3 regions of the Thalassotalea sp. PLHSN55 genome follow, and region 2 is predicted to be linked to each of the others. Evidence: riboswitches for the same ligand, from Rfam matches in the RefSeq annotation. Region 2 holds a riboswitch; each other region holds the start of a gene.
What was found. A riboswitch is a leader RNA that binds a small molecule or an ion and turns the genes downstream of it on or off. The one in region 2 is predicted to bind cobalamin.
Positions count from the first base shown of each region.

Region 1: another riboswitch for cobalamin. It lies ahead of cobO (cob(I)yrinic acid a,c-diamide adenosyltransferase); the one in region 2 lies ahead of ACRRSQ_RS04715 (ABC transporter ATP-binding protein).
Region 3: another riboswitch for cobalamin. It lies ahead of ACRRSQ_RS05325 (hypothetical protein); the one in region 2 lies ahead of ACRRSQ_RS04715 (ABC transporter ATP-binding protein).

Region 1 is NZ_JBPDIH010000007.1:251,407-254,687, forward strand. Features, by position in the region: gene ACRRSQ_RS15160 (YeiH family protein) at 1-802, shown strand, start outside; gene cobO (cob(I)yrinic acid a,c-diamide adenosyltransferase) at 869-1,480, opposite strand; adenosylcobalamin-variant (AdoCbl-variant) riboswitch at 1,626-1,705, opposite strand; gene ACRRSQ_RS15170 (M13 family metallopeptidase) at 1,840-3,281, opposite strand, start outside.
Region 2 is NZ_JBPDIH010000002.1:354,552-357,832, forward strand. Features, by position in the region: gene ACRRSQ_RS04710 (FecCD family ABC transporter permease) at 1-733, opposite strand, end outside; gene ACRRSQ_RS04715 (ABC transporter ATP-binding protein) at 726-1,571, opposite strand; cobalamin riboswitch at 1,668-1,826, opposite strand; gene ACRRSQ_RS04720 (histidine phosphatase family protein) at 1,914-2,669, opposite strand; gene ACRRSQ_RS04725 (MFS transporter) at 2,829-3,281, opposite strand, start outside.
Region 3 is NZ_JBPDIH010000002.1:500,929-504,209, reverse strand. Features, by position in the region: gene ACRRSQ_RS05335 (3-keto-disaccharide hydrolase) at 1-751, shown strand, start outside; gene ACRRSQ_RS05340 (DUF7133 domain-containing protein) at 1-3, shown strand, start outside; cobalamin riboswitch at 868-1,111, shown strand; gene ACRRSQ_RS05330 (hypothetical protein) at 1,070-1,249, shown strand; gene ACRRSQ_RS05325 (hypothetical protein) at 1,376-1,987, shown strand; gene ACRRSQ_RS05320 (cobyrinate a,c-diamide synthase) at 2,047-3,281, shown strand, end outside.

The DNA.
Region 1 (3,281 bases), on a different contig from region 2:
CGCGCTGCTGAGAATGGCAGTGGCTTTAGTGGGAGTGCGAATAGCCTTTGCTGATGTCATGTCTTTAGGCTTTGAAGCACCATTGTTGATTATTGCATCTATGATAGTTTCTATGGGCTTTGCGGTTGTGCTTGCTCGATTATTGTCATTACCGACCTCGTTTGGTGTGTTATCGGGTGGCGCAGTGGCAATATGTGGCGTATCTGCGGCAGCGGCTATATCAACGGTATTGCCTAAAAACGCGCAGTTTGAAAAGTTTTTTGCATTAACCGTTGTCAGTATTACCGCGCTCGGCACGATGGCGATGATTTTTTACCCGATTGTGGTAACTACGCTAGGTTTATCAGATCAACTTGCAGGCGTATTTCTTGGCGGCGCTATTCACGATGTTGCCCAAGTTGCAGGTGCCGGTTATTCGGTTTCAGAAACCACTGGCGATATTGCGATGTATATTAAGCTAATGCGTGTTGCTTTATTATTGCCGATTGTGATGATCATTTTTTGGCTATTCAAAGGGCAAGGACAAAGTAGCAAGAAAGGCGTTAGCAGCTTTATACCAAGCTTTTTAGTGGTGTTTTTTGTCTTGGCGTTAGTGAATAATTTAGGACTGTTACCAACCGCTTTGGTTGATGTGATTAAAATATTATCTCAATGGTTTCTTGTCATTGCTATGGTCGCAATAGGTATTAAAACCTCGTTAGCTCAAGTGCTGTCGGTTGGCTGGAAACCGATATTTTTACTGACCTGCGAAACGCTATTTTTTGCGGTGTTGATCATCTTGGGCGTTTTGTATTGCTTATAGACAAGACAATCATAGTTTCAGAAAAAGTCGAACCTTAAGGTGTGTAACGTTCGACTTTTCAGTTAGTTACCAATCAATGCCTTTTTGCGCTTTAATGCCAGCATTAAAGGCGTGGCGCGTTGGTTGAACTTCGCTGATGGTGTCGGCAATATCAAGTAATGAACGATGACAAGCACGCCCCGTTACAACCACATGCTGGTTAACTGGGCGATTAGTTATTGCGTCTAGCACGTCGTCTAAATCTAGATATTTGTACGACAACATGTAAGTCAGTTCATCTAATAAAACCAGATCAATGCTATCGTCGGCTAACATTTTCTTAGCTTCAGCCCAAACCGCGGTTGCAGCAGCAATATCTTTACTTTTATCTTGGGTATTCCAAGTAAAGCCGGTATTCATTACGTGAAAAGTTACGCCATTTTTTTCTAATAAGTTACGTTCGCCGCTATCCCACTGGCCTTTAATAAATTGCGCAACGCCAGCGGTTAAACCGTGGCCAACCGCACGAGTTACTGTACCAAAACCCGACGTTGACTTGCCTTTACCGTTACCAGTAATAACAATAAGTATGCCGCGTTCTTCGGTTGCTGAGTCAACTTTTGCATCAATTTTGTCTTTGAGCTTTTGCATGCGTTGTTGGTGCTTTTCTTCACTAGAAAGAGATTTTTTGTCTGTCATAAGAGGAGCCTTAATATTTTAAGGATACCAATGTAGGAGCGAAAGTAGTGCGCTGGACCATTTTGATTCAGACACTCTTCGTGTTTTCCCGCACGAATATCTATTTAATCTAATTGTTTTTTAGCTTAGTCATTTAGCTTAGCTTTTGGCGGCAGGTACTCTGGCTTTACAGTTGCGGGAACAGCAATGGACTTTCACCATTTTCCCCTGCGAGTCAATCACCGAATTCTTTAACGGCAATTAAACTGCACCAGTTTACCTTGTCGTTAATAGCAGCGCAAAACAATAAAAATTGTTTGATAAAAAAGGGCCTGTTGGCCCTTTTTACATTGCGATTAACGATAAAACCTAGTGCTTAATTACCAAATTTTTACGCGTTTCTCAGGGGCAATATACATGGCATCACCTTCTTTTACGTCAAAGGCTTGGTAGAATTCATTCATGTTTGATAAAGAACCTAAGGCTCTAAATTCACCCGGTGAATGTGGGTCAGTTGCCACGCGGTTGCGCATCGCCTTCTCTACAAATTTTGAACGCCAGATTTGCGCGTAACCCATAAAGAAACGTTGATCGCCAGTTAAACCGTCGATAATTGGTGCTTCTTGACCATTTAAAGAGGCTTTATAGGCTTTATATGCGATAGTAACACCTGATAAATCACCAATGTTTTCGCCTAAGGTTAGCTCACCATTAACATGTAAACCTTCAAATACTTCGTAACCCGCGTATTGCTCAACAAGTATTTGGGTGCGCTTAGCAAATTCTGCTAAGTCTTGCTCTGTCCACCAATTTCTTAGGTTGCCGTCGGCATCGTACTTACTGCCTTGGTCATCAAAACCGTGGCCCATTTCATGGCCAATTACCGCGCCAATGCCGCCGTAATTTACTGCGTCATCTGCTGCCATATTGAAAAATGGTGGTTGTAATATTGCTGCAGGAAATACAATTTCATTCACGGTTGGGTTGTAATAAGCATTAACGGTTTGTGGTGTCATACCCCATTCCCAATCTTGAATTGGACCACCTAATTTTTCAACTTCTTTGTGATGACCCACCATGCCAGAGCGGACAATGTTGCCAACTAAATCATCTGCTGAAATCGTTAATTTTGAGTAATCCTGCCACTTATCTGGGTAACCAATTTTAGGAGTAAATGCCGCTAATTTCACATGCGCTGCAGCTTTGGTGTCTGTGCCCATCCACTCAAGCTCGTCAATGCTTGCGCCATAAGCGCTACGCAAATTTTCCACCAACTGACTCATGCGAGTTTTCGCTTCAGGTTTAAAATGACGACCTACGTAGATTTTCCCAATAACTTCACCTAGGTTATTATTAACAACACTTACACCGCGCTTCCATTGTGGGCGTTGCTCTTGGCGACCATTGAGCTGTTTTGAATAGAAATCAAAATTCTCATTATCAATTTCTTCAGTTAAATAAACCGCATAGGCACTTAAGGTATGAAACGTTAAGTAAGTTTGCCAGTCAGCTAAAGAAGATTTAGCGAAAACTTTACCAAAACCTTCAATGAAATCAGGTTGGTTAATAATAATGTCTTTTTGCTTAGCCACGCCTTGAGCATCAAGGTAAGCTGACCAATTAAAGTCGCCTGCTAATTCAGCTAATTGGCTCACTTGGAATTTATTGTAACGCTTTTCGCTATCACGACTTTGTACACGAGTCCAGTGGTAACCCGCGAGCTCAGTTTCCATTGCTAGAATAGTTTCTGCAGCAGCTTTACCGTCTTTAACGCCGGCAAGGTTAAACATATTTTCGATATGTGCTAAATAACCCTCGCGCA
Region 2 (3,281 bases):
GTACTAACATCACCACGCGAAAACGATTAACGTTAATGCCTAAAGTGGTTGCACTTTCATCCCCCAACAACATGGCGTTAAGTTGGCGACGATAAGCAAGCATAACCACTACACATGTAGAAATTACCACAGCAGGGAACCATAACGTTGCCCACTGAGCTCGAGAAAAGCTGCCCATGGTCCAAAATAATATTGCTGCCACTGCTTGTGGGTCGGTGTGATACAGCAACAAGCTCGTCACTGAACTAAATAAGAATGACAAGGCGACACCGGCTAATAGCATCGACTCAACTTGCTGAGACTGCCTGCGCCCGGCGATGATCAATAACATCACCATTGCCAATAAACTGCCGATAAATGCCGCCACCGAGGTTAATAACGTTAGCGCACTGCCAAATACAGCGACCAGAATAACCACGCCAAGCGATGCACCTGACGAAATACCAAAAAGGTACGGATCAGCCAATGGATTTCGCGTCACCGTTTGCAATATTAACCCGGCAACCGCTAAACCACAGCCAGCAAGAAAAGCCAAAATAGTACGCGGCATACGAAGTTGCCAAATAATACGTTCAAGAAAAAAGGCCTGCTCGCCTTGCGCGGTGGGCATAAGACTATGCCAAACATCAGCAAAGCCAATATCAGCAGCTCCCATCGACAAAGCAGTGAAAAAGCTCAATAGCAACAATAAAAGGGTCAGCACTAACGCCAAGCTTTGATTGACTTTAATCATGACGTGCTCCTGCTAATGTTGGCGAGTGGTCGGCTTGCTGGAAATAGTCATAAAAATAGGTGATATGTGGCACATTGTGCTGAGGATGCATATTCACTTGTGCGCATACGCCAAAAACATCTGACAACATTTGCGCGTTGATAACCTTCTTTGGGCTGCCTTGGCTGACCAGTTTACCTTGGTTGATCACCAATAAATTATCACACATCGCACTCGCTAAATTTAAATCATGAAAAGAGGCAATAATGGTAATGCCTAACGATTTAGCAAGCTCCATCACTTGAATTTGATAACGTACATCTAAATGACTGGTTGGCTCGTCCATTATCAAAACAGAGGGCATTTGCACTATCGCTCGCGCAATTAAAGCTCGCTGCTTTTCACCACCAGATAAATGTTCAAAGCTTTGCTTAGTTTTGTCGGCTAAACCAACTTGCGCTATCGCTTGGCTAATTTTGTCGTTATCAGCACTTTGCGCACGGGTGAAAATGCCTTTGTGCGGAATTAGGCCTAACGCAACAACGTCGAATACCGTTAAGTTAAAATGCGACGGCGACTCTTGTAATACCACCGCAACTTGCTGGGCAAAGTCATTAGCGGATATTTGCCAGATATCTTGCTGTTGCAAAATCACCTGTCCGGCATCAGGTTTTACAAAGCGATATAAGCAGCGTAATAGGCTCGACTTACCAGCACCATTTGGCCCGAGTAAGCCAGTAAAACTGCCTTGAGCAACACTAAAATTAATTTTATCAAGGATCAACTTACCCTCAGTTTGCCAACTAAGTTGTTCAACTGAAATCAGTGAATTTGATAAAGAAGTTTGTTCTGTACGCAATATTGACTCGCCTTTATTTAGGCGACCAAACAAAGCACTGCGCATCTATGAAAATAGAGTTGAAGAGACAATGTTCGAGTAGCCCGCTCGACTTGTTACTTAACGCAATTTTTAATGGGTATCCTGACTTAGCGAGCGTTAATTCATTTTTAAATATGAATAACAAAGCCTTACAGTTGCGGGTACAGTTGTGGATTTTCACCACATTCCCAAAATTGTTCAAAACGAACAATTCATTAAAAATGCATAATAAATTTTAATAGCCGCGATTATCGATAACCGCCACAAAATAGCAAGGTTTATTTAGTTTTTATCTGTGTCAGGTCAAGCTTAACGTAAACTTTACAAGACAAGCCTAGGCCAATGTTTACCTTGTGAGTCATGACAAACACTAATCTTAATCACACTAGCGTATGGCACATCAATGGCGCTCATATGGCCAGTACCAGGGATCGGCATTGCCAAAATACGTGCAAGTAAGTGCTTAATTACTCCACCATGGGCAAATATTAACGAACAAGTATTAGCTTGTTGATGATTTTGCTGGCTTAACCAATTATGCCACCAAGCGTCAACACGGTCGGTAAAATCGCTAATATGCTCGGCATTTTTGATGGCATATTGCCAAGGATTTTGCCAGAAATCGCCAAGATTAAAGTTCTCTGTTGTTTTAGCAGCGTCGTTATTCGCATTTGCCTGCCATAGCGTTTGATAACTTTTTCCATCCCAATCGCCAAAATTCATTTCTGCAAGCTGCTTATCAATAACTAAATCGAGGTGATGTTGTTGACAAAAATCTTCAGCAAATAACCGACAACGTTTCAGCGGCGAACTAATGCAAACATCAATTTTAGCTAAGTTTGCCACTGAATGGCTTAATTGCTGCCAACCTTTATCTGACAGCGCAACATCGGTTTTCCCCGCTAAAATTCCCGGAGTTGCGATCTCGCCATGGCGAACAAGATATAAAGTGCTCTCGCTATAGTGTGCATGACTGAGTGTTTGAGTGTCTGCTGACGTTTTTGTTTTATTTTTACTTTTATCTTTACTTTTATTTATAGAACTTTGCGCGGCTGCTTGGTTGGAAGTGGTAGACATAATAAAACGCAAACATTAGGGATGAATGCGCTCATAGTATTAACTTTAAAAAAAATAACAAGCCGTTATCAGAGAAAACGATAACGGCCTATTAGAGCGTGTTGATCTTTGCAGTTTAAAATTTTGTATCTGCTTGTGGTCGCAAGCTCAAAGTAAGTATTAGCTAGATGCAGGTAACTCGGCGTTAATATTAGCTTGATGCTTATTATCTAAGTGAGTGATCACTTTTCCGTAAATAACTAACGATATTGCAGATATCGTGGCAATTGCAGCAAAAATGTACCAAATATAATGCGCATTTACTGCGGCTTCTTGCCATGCTTGATGATCAGCAAATTTACGTGGATCTGGGCAATACGCATCAAGTAAATAACCAGATAAACCAAAACCCAATAATGAGCTAATAAATGAATGTAAATGCGAGAAACCAAGGTAAAGCGCTTCTTCACCTTTTGGTGCTTGCAGTGAAAAATATTCTAAAAAGCGTGGTGAAATAAACGATTCAGCAAAGCCTTGAAAAACAATGCCAACAATCATCATAAAGGCAATCGGGTTAAACTGCATAAAACCAAGGTCAATATCAGAGCTCATCATATTGCCTGACGCCATTAA
Region 3 (3,281 bases), 150 kb from region 2:
TAATAACATTATAAAGCTAAGTAAAGTAAGCGCTATTCTAATAGGGTTAATAACAACGACAGCAACATATGGGAATAAAGTAGATCCTAAATTAACTGAGATTTGGCATCCAGTACCTAAAAAAGTACAAGTAACCCCAATTCCGTCAGACGCAATTCCTTTACTACAACAAGCAAGTGACGTAGAAAAATATTGGCAGCATACTAATGGAAAGCCGGTTAATTGGATTTACGAAAACGACCGTTTAACGGTGAAACCCAAAACAGGCTCTATTGTTACTAAGCAGAGCTTTTGTGATATGCAATTACACTTAGAATGGCGTGCGCCTATCGTGAGTGAACGCCGTAAAGATGCACCTCTTCATGCTAATAGCGGTATTAAAATACAAGAGCGTTATGAGGTCCAGATTCTTGATACATATAACAATAAAATTTACGTAAATGGTCAGGCCGGTTCAATTTATAAGCAAGCAGCGCCTTTGGTTGATGCTTTATCGCCGAGTGGTAAATGGAATACGTTTGACATTATTTTCCGCGCACCTCAATTTGATAACGCTGGTGTCCTTACTAAACCCGCACATATTACCGTGTTACATAATGGCGTATTAATACAAGACCACTTTGAAATAGAAGGCACAACTATGTATGTTGGTAAAGCAAAATACTTCAACGCACATGGCTGTAAACCTATATTGCTGCAAGATCACAATGGTGAAATTAGCTTTAGAAATATTTGGCTGAGGGAATTGTAAGGTTGAACGACCGGAATGTTTTTAGCTCGCCTTAGTAGATATCAATAATTATTTGTTTTTGTAAAAGCTGGTTTTATAAATTTGCATAGCGGTTGAATAACCTAGATGCATGCCGTAAGATCTGCCTTGATTTAGGTGTCTTGTGTTATTTTACAGATAAAAATTATCAGAAAAATAACGCTTTAAGATGAAACGTGAAACTGGTGAAATGCCAGTACTGCCCCCGCAACGGTAACTGTGAGCAGCAACAAAACCACTGTATAAAATCGCTTAGCCAACAGGCTTTGATGATAAATATGGGAAGGTGTTGCAGATGCGATGAACAGGAGTCCGGAGACCGGCCTGATCATATTTATTTTTAGCGCAAAGTTTAACGCCATTCGAATATCGTTAGCTGCTATTGATAAATATTACTCGACAACTGCGGTGGGCGGTTATTCAGAGAAAAGTACACGGTTTGTCTTACTGCCTGAAAATGAAATCATAAAAGCGCATTGATAAAGGTGCATTGTCGCGTTTTATCATTGTGAACGTTATTTTCATTGGCAGCATGTCTTAACTCGTTTACCTACTTTGATTTCCACCACCGTTACTATTAATTGTTTGTTAAATAGCGGTATTGTTATGAAATCAGCCACCTCAAATTTACCCATTCGTTTGGTCTTTGCCATTTTTGCCGTATTAACTTTGCTTATGCTGGCAACTCGTACGCATCACTTTGCCAGTTTGAATCATTTGCCGAGCGCTTCAATTGCTATTTTTTTCTTGGCGGGTATGTATTTACGTAATATGAAAGCCTTTTGGTTTTTTTATCTGCTTAGCGTGACTATCGATATGGCGTCATCGTATTACCGTGGTCAGTTTGGTGACTGCATTACCACCTCGTATCCGGCATTGGTCTTAAGCTATGGTGTGATGTTTGCGGCAGGTTTTTATGCTCGCCCCAACTGGCAGCAAAAGGGCCGGCAAATAAATGTGCTGCAAGTTGCCTTTGCGTTATTTGCGGCAAGCTCAATCGCCTTTTTTATCTCAAATGGTAGTTATTACGCATTCTCTGGCAAGTTCCCTGAACTGTCTTGGGCTGAATATTCAGCGCGTGTTGATAAGTACTTTTTCAAATATATTGTTAACCCGACCTTTTATGTGCTGTCAGCGGTGGTGATTGACTTTAACCTGAGCCATTTCTTTGCTGACAAAACCATCAATAACGCCGCCAATGTTAAACATAAACATTAGTTTGCTGAAGTTGATTTTTACATTATCGAGCAAGGTATTTTCATTGAAGGAGTTTATCAGTGGCTATAGAAAATAAAGCCTTTAGGCATCGACCGCAGCAGCAAGCAGGTAGCGGCGTAAAGTGTTCTGCACTCATTGTTGCAGCGCCGCATTCAGGCTCAGGCAAAACCACCGTAACTGCTGCACTCGCGCGCTATCACCGTAATTTAGGGCGCAAGGTCACGGTATTTAAAGTCGGGCCAGACTTTATTGATCCTATGATCCTCAGGCAAGCCAGTGAAGAGCTAGTATATCAATTAGATCTTTGGTTAGTCGGCGAGCAGGGTTGCCAAGAGCTGCTATATCGTGCGGCACAAGAGTCAGATCTGATCTTAATTGAAGGAGTCATGGGGCTATTTGACGGCACGCCAAGTAGCGCAGATTTAGCCGAGTATTTTAATATTCCCGTACTGGGCGTGATTGACGCCAAAGCCATGGCGCAAACCTTTGCCGCGGTTACCTTTGGTTTAGCCAAGTTTCGTGAAAACATGCCTTTTTCTGGGGTGCTTGCCAATCGTGTTAATAGCGACCGACATGGCGAGTTACTCAGTAATAGTTTACCTGATGAATTTACGTATTACGGCCGCATGCCAAAAGACGATAGCATTACTTTGCCGGAGCGTCATTTAGGTTTAGTACAGGCACAAGAATTGGCGGATATTGATAGCCAACTTGATCAAGCGGCTAGCTACATCGCCAATACTAAACTGGTTAATTTACCGGAAAAAGTCGAGTTTTTTAGCGCACAACAAACCGCACAGCTACAAGGCAATGAGCAGGCATTGTCAGGTACTCGCATTATTATTATTCGCGACGCTGCCTTTAGCTTTATTTATGCCGCGAATATCGCCTTTTTAAAGCAAGCAGGCGCAGACATTATTTACTGCTCTGCACTAACCGATAAGCACTTACCTGATGGTGATATTTTATATATCCCCGGTGGTTACCCAGAATTGTACGCGGAAAAACTAAAAACTAATGTCAGTTTTATCAATAGCGTTCAAAGCTTTGCTAATAGTCAAAAACCAATAATTGCTGAATGTGGCGGCATGTTATATCTGCTAGAGCAACTTACTGACTTATCTGGGCAAAAATTCCCTATGCTCGGCTTACTACCGGGTAAAGCGGTTATGCAGAAAAAGCTGGCTGCGATTGGCTCGCAGTGGGTTAACTTATCGATGTTATGCCAAGAACAAACTGCAAACCCGATAATGCGCGGTCATAGCTTTCATTATTCCAGCGCTGAAGTGTCTAT